2 regions of the Leuconostoc carnosum genome follow, and region 1 is predicted to be linked to the other one. Evidence: riboswitches for the same ligand, from Rfam matches in the RefSeq annotation. Region 1 holds a riboswitch; the other holds the start of a gene.

The links. A riboswitch is a leader RNA that binds a small molecule or an ion and turns the genes downstream of it on or off. The one in region 1 is predicted to bind thiamine pyrophosphate.
Region 2: another riboswitch for thiamine pyrophosphate. It lies ahead of FGL89_RS00665 (solute carrier family 23 protein); the one in region 1 lies ahead of FGL89_RS02980 (ECF transporter S component).

Annotation. Positions count from the first base shown of each region.
Region 1 is NZ_CP042374.1:623,843-627,059, reverse strand. It holds gene FGL89_RS02985 (ABC transporter ATP-binding protein) at 1-887, opposite strand, end outside; gene FGL89_RS02980 (ECF transporter S component) at 880-1,461, opposite strand; TPP riboswitch at 1,603-1,692, opposite strand; tRNA gene FGL89_RS02975 (tRNA-Gln) at 1,852-1,923, opposite strand; gene FGL89_RS02970 (phosphatidylglycerophosphatase A family protein) at 2,036-2,554, shown strand; gene nagA (N-acetylglucosamine-6-phosphate deacetylase) at 2,685-3,217, shown strand, end outside.
Region 2 is NZ_CP042374.1:143,432-146,648, reverse strand. It holds gene FGL89_RS00670 (LuxE/PaaK family acyltransferase) at 1-496, opposite strand, end outside; gene FGL89_RS00665 (solute carrier family 23 protein) at 498-1,793, opposite strand; TPP riboswitch at 1,858-1,955, opposite strand; TPP riboswitch at 2,041-2,132, opposite strand; gene FGL89_RS00660 (RBBP9/YdeN family alpha/beta hydrolase) at 2,153-2,734, opposite strand; gene FGL89_RS00655 (Asp23/Gls24 family envelope stress response protein) at 2,887-3,217, opposite strand, start outside.

The DNA of each region.
Region 1 (3,217 bases):
GTGGAAAAAAGTGTTGATTTACCAACACCATTTGGGCCGGTAATTAAAATACGTTTTTCTTTTGGAATAGCCAACGATGTGGTGCGTAACAATTGACGGGTACCATTTTTTAAGGCAACTTTTTTGAGTTCAATGATGTGTTCCTGTTCATCCGGTAATGCAGTTTTAATTTGAGTTTGAACTGGTACTTCATGTAATATTTTGGTCCGCTCAGCCTCGTCTGCTTGATGGAGATGACCATGGTTCATGACGAAGACATCATCAATCATGTCAGTGTAACCACTCCAATCATGATCAGTTATTAGAATTGTTTTCCCTTGTTGTTGATAATGCTTAATGGCTTGAATGAGTTGTAAACGGGCAACAGGGTCAACATTGGCAAACGGTTCATCTAAAAGCAAATACTCACTGTCCATTGCCAAAGCAGCGGCTAGGGCAATTTTTTGTTTTTCACCACCAGATAATGTTGACAAGTCATGATGCGTGAAATCAGTCATACCAACGGTTTCTAATACTTTTTCAATGCGATCTGTCATGTCTGTTGGCGTGACTTGTAAATTTTCTAAACTAAAGCGTAATTCTTCAAATGGTGTTTGCATCACAAATTGACGGGTAGGATTTTGAAATAAATAGCCAAGACGTGCGACACGTTGAAAAGGAACAATATCATTGATATCATAGCCATCAAGAGTCAGTTTACCATCTAAAGTACCTCCACTAAAGGTCGGATAAAGACCAGAAAGAAGTTTTAACAAGGTCGATTTACCACTACCACTAGGACCAACTAATAGATTAAAACTGTTAGGTTTTAATTTGAGGGAGACGTGAGAAAGCACCTTACCAGTAGGATAAGAAAAGTGAACGTCTTCAACAATTAAATTAGTCACGACGTAGGACACCAGCCTTCTCAATCAATTTTTGAATAGCAACAACAAGGACACCACCAAAGAAAAGAAGAGAAATAAAGCGTGTGATGAATAGTGCAACGAGTAGACCAAAGCTATATGATGTGTAACCATCTCTAAATAGTGACCAGACAAAAGTCACGATAGTTCCTGTTACAGCTGAAGCGAAAATCGCTTGCCAGCGCCAATTCTTGTAGCCTAAAATGGCAAATCCAGCTTCACTACCAACACCTTGTACTAATCCTGAGAGTAGTGTTGCCACACCCCATTGACCGCCAAGTAACATTTCAACTGCTGCAGCAAAAACTTCGCCAAGCACACCAGCACCGGCTTGTTTGATTAAGATACTGGCTAATGGTGCGGCCATCATCCAACCACCCAGCAAAAGGTTATTTGCAAAAGGTTCTAGGCCCATAGGGGTAAGGGCTGCTGAAAGGATATTATAAACTGGACCAAGAACCCAGAAAATAAAACCGATAAATACGGCAACGAACGCTAGTAACAAGACATCGCGTAATGCCCAGCGTGTTGATTTTGACTTTGAAATAGTTTGCATAATTAATATGCCTCCAGAATTTTTTTTGTAGCTTTTATCACATTTCTGGTCCAAATAGAATTGAGTCACAGTTTTTGCTTATGAATTAGTGGAAACAAAAAACTCTCGAGTCATTAATGAGCCGAGAGTTTGCTTATCTTTCTACTAAAAAAGCAATTCTCCCTTCGCTGGTGCTAGCCAGATCAGGTTCAATGGGTATCTCTCAGCCAAAGGGCACCCCAGATTGTTGAATATTAAACTACATACTAAATTTAACATAATTGTGTGCTTTACGCAAACAATTATGAGAATAACTAACATGAGAATATTAAACGAATATTTAAAAAATAACAGGTGATTATTTGATAAAAATTAGCTACAAAAAAAGCGATCAATCAGATCGCTAAGTTATTGCCCCTGCTGGATTCGAACCAGCGCGTAGTGGCACCAGAAGCCACCGCCTTACCGCTTGGCCAAGGGGCAATTACTCTAACTATTTTACATACTTTTACTTTGTATTGCAAGTACAATTTTTATCTTTGTCAGAAAATGTTTTTTCGTTTATACTATTAAAAAAAGCCTAAGGGGGAACACCATGCAGTACGCAACATACGAGAATACCGTTGAAAAACTCAAAAAGCATGACATTACCTTACATGATATTGCGGTCATCGCCTATGATAGTGAAGCTTCTTATGTACCTAATCTGACAATAGTCCAAGTTGAAGAGGCACTCGTTAGCATATTGCATAAGCGGGTTGTTCAGCATCAAATATGGGTTGCTTTAGAATTAGATCGTCTAGCTGAAGCACACTTATTGGAATCACCTTTGCAAGATTTAATCGATAACGATGATGCTTTGTTTGGGGTTGATGAGACGCTTGGTACAGCTATTGCTATGTCGTTTGACACGATTGGCGTCACTAATTATGGTTACATTGATAAGATAAAAGTCGGATTGGTTGGCGAACTAGACCGTAAAGGGAAGACAACATCTGCTGTGACAACCTTTGCTGATGACATTGTTGGCGCTTTAGCGGCTGCAGCTGCTTCTAAAGTGGCGCATAAATATGCGACCAATATTGTAGCTTCTGATAAACACTTGGCGAAATAATATTTCGCTTTTTTTATTTTAAATATATTTATTTGCAAAATCGGTCTATACCAATTATAATAAGGTTAATAAATCAGGAGGAATGTGTCGTGGATGCGTATCATTTGTAGCCATTGGCATACGTGAAATAATGGCAAAATTACTCAAAAATATTAATCTTTATACGGGTTACAAGCATATGCCGGATGCATTTATGCGGTTTACAGATAGTATTCAAGAAGTTGGTTATATGGTCGACTTTGTGGCACAAAATGATGATGAAATCGTCAAAGAGGCAACCGGTAAGTTAATTGTGCCAGGTTTTATTGACGTTCATAAGCATGGTGGCTATGGGTTAGATACAATGGATGGTGATGCTGATGCGCTCGATGAAATGGTCAATAAAATGGTCACCGAAGGTATTACATCACTATTTCCAACGACTATGACACAATCACCGCAACGTATTGAACGTGCCTTATCAACTATTAATCAAGTAGCAAAAACAAATCCAGTTATTCAGGGGATTCATCTTGAAGGTCCATTTATTAATAAAACATTTATGGGTGCGCAACCTGAAGCATACATTATCAATCCAGACACCGCACTATTAAAAAAGTGGTACGAATTATCAGGTGAACGTATTCGTTTGGTTACTTATACCCCTGAAAATGGTGGATTACC
Region 2 (3,217 bases), 480 kb from region 1:
CTGTCCCAAATACCTGCATAGCTGTTGTAATATAGCGAGATAGTGACGAATTAGGATGACTGGACATATCTGGAAATAGAGAAAATATCGTTATTTTTTCTTTGTTAGGGATAACATATTGCTTAAATCCCGCTATCATTGATTGCTCCCAAACCCTTAAGTCGGAAATGTAATGTCGACTTTTTTGTTGTGCATTCGTTGTCCCACTTGAATAAAAAACATCTTCAGCTTGCGTAGTGTCTCGAGTAGATAATGTTAATTGTTTATAGGCTTCAATTGGTATCAAAGGCAAATCCTGCCAATTTTTGACAGTTAATGGATTTTTATGCTTTAATTGCGCAAATTTTTTGTAAGGTAAGTTATTTTGGAATTGATAATCAAATACGCTCATGGCTAATTGATTAAAATCAACTTCATATTCACTTGATTGCCCCTCTTTGTACTGTTGTATAAACTTTACAAGACGTGCTTGAATAACGTCAGATTCATCAGACATGTTATCTCCTTAATTTATTTATCATTTGTGGTAAATTCACAAGAACAAACTGCAATGTGATAGCAGATATTGCGCCTATTAAGATTGTATTAGACAAAAGTTGACCCACTGCACCATGCCATCCAGTAGCATAATTTGGTAGAGCAATAGCCAACACAATCGATAACCCAATAATCATATTATTTGCATTTGTTGATGGTGTCTTTTTCAGAATATTTAATCCTGTCATAATTAAAGTCGTTGCTGCTGGCAGAAAGATACCACCAATCACTGGGCTTGGGGTAATTGCTAAAAATGCCCCAATTTTTGGCACAAATCCCAATATCACAAACAAAACACCTGCAATAACTACAGGAATTCTTGAGACATCACCAGTTAATTTTAAAATACCAACATTTTGTGCAAAAGCAGTTGTTGGAAAACCACCAAATAGCGATGATAATATTGAACCAGCCGATTCACCGATCAAACCATTTTGAATACGGCGTGGTGAAATATCTTCTTTCATCACGTCACTAGCAGCTTCATACACGCCTACTGCTTCTACCACAGCAACAAGATAGGCAACAAAAAAAGTCAGAAACATCGTCCAATTAAAATTTAACGCACCATATGGTAATAAGTGAGGTAAGCCAAACCACGATTTAGCCGCTAGTACACTGTAATCAACACGCCCCATTGCAACTGATAAAACATCGCCTACAACTAATGCAATCAAAAAGGAAAAACGTTTCCAAAAACCTTTACCAAATATTGAAAGTAAAATAACAATGGCTGATGTTGAAATTGATAATACAAGTGTCGTCGGTGAAGAGAAATGTTTATCTCCAGGATAACCACCTAAAAATTCAGATAATGTAAAACTGGATAAAGAAACGCCGACCAGAAAGATAAGTGTTCCAGTAATAGCCGGTGTTAGCAGGCGAACTAATTTATTAATTAATCCTGTTACAGATAGCAAAAAAATAATCAGTGCACTGGCTAAAATGGAGCCACTTGCTGAGGCCAACTGGCCAGCTCTACCAGCATTAATCATCAAGGCATCAAAGGCAGCGGATGGCCCTTGAATAATTGGTAGTCGTGCTAAACGTGTCACTTGAGTCAGTGTGACCAACCCTGAAACAATAAAAATAGTATTTACCAAATTAGTTGATAAATTTAACGATAACCCTGCTGCTGCTGCAACATAGATTGGATCTAGCCATACATTAGAAACAAAAACATGTTGTAAACCAGCTAAACCATGGTCTACTATGCGGTTATTATGTGTCGCCATAGTCAAAACAATTCCTTCCATCTCAAAAAGGGTCCTTATGTGACATACAAAAGGACCCTAGTTCGCGGTAACATCACAGGATGTTACACAATTTTGGTCACTTTCCTACGCTAGTATAAACTAGATCAGGTTCCAAGGGACCGATATATCATCTCAGTCATTACGACGCCCCTAGTGAGCTTTATTCATTTTTATATTGTTCCTTTCGTACCATATTCTGTGCAAATAAAAAATGCCCTTCTCTAACATGAGAAAAGCACCATCTAAAATAATCAGTATGACACTTTCCTACGCTGGTATAATCCAGTTCAGGTTCAAAGGGTTCTTCTCAGCCACATAGTAGCGCCCCTAGCACAATGATTATTGTATCACATAATAGTTCAACTATTAAAATGATTTTCACGATATTCATTCATCAAACTAATCTGTTGGAAAACAACTGGTACCTCGTAAATATGATCTCGGTCAATAAAATGTTTACCATTTGGCATTAAAATAAATTGACATTTTAAATGACGTGCTAATGTTTCCGAATAATGATAAGGCACAATATCATCATCTAATGCAGAAATAACAACTGCCTGATCAATTTTAGGTATGATTGTTTGATAATTTAATGAGGTATCTGTAAATGAATGTAGTTGTGGTAATGTGTTAAGCACTTCATCAAAACCAGATACTAGTATCATTTTGATATTTTTAATTTTATGCTGTGACACAAAACGAAGTGCCTGTATGCAACCTAAACTGTGTCCAACGATTGTTAGTTCATGATTCGTGTCAATGAGACGATCACATAATTCATCCCATTCCTGTAGTTTCGGATTATCGGCATTTGGCATTTCTAAAATGGTAGTCGGTATATTCAATTGCTCTTCTACCTGTCTTTTTAACCATGGAAACCAATTGTCTGTTGGTGTAGCAGTGTACCCGTGTATCACATAAACATGTTTATCAGTCATAAATACGCCCTTATTTTTTCTAGAATAGATAGGCTCATTCAGACATAATAAAACCTGATAACCTTCTGCATAATTATTTTACCAAAGTTATCAGGTTTTTTCTAACAGCTAATGCTATGATTTTATCAAAAATTTATAAAATCACAGTTACATTATTTCACACGCTCGTCACTATCACTGGTTGCCTGTGAAACTGTATTTTTAACTGTATTCACACCATCAGACGTCTTATCCTTAATGGTATCTCCGGCATCAGACATGCGATCTTGTAAGGTCACTTGCGCATCATTAAACTCTCTTTGTGTTTGAATATCAATAACTTCAACATTCAATTCCACTAACTTTAAGCTCGTTGTCTCATCAATTTTTTTGGCAATAACTGTTGTGAGTGCTTTATAAATATCATGTGCATTATGACCAAATTCCATAATAATATTAAGATCAACAGCTACTTGTTCTTTCCCGACTTCAACTTCAATGCCT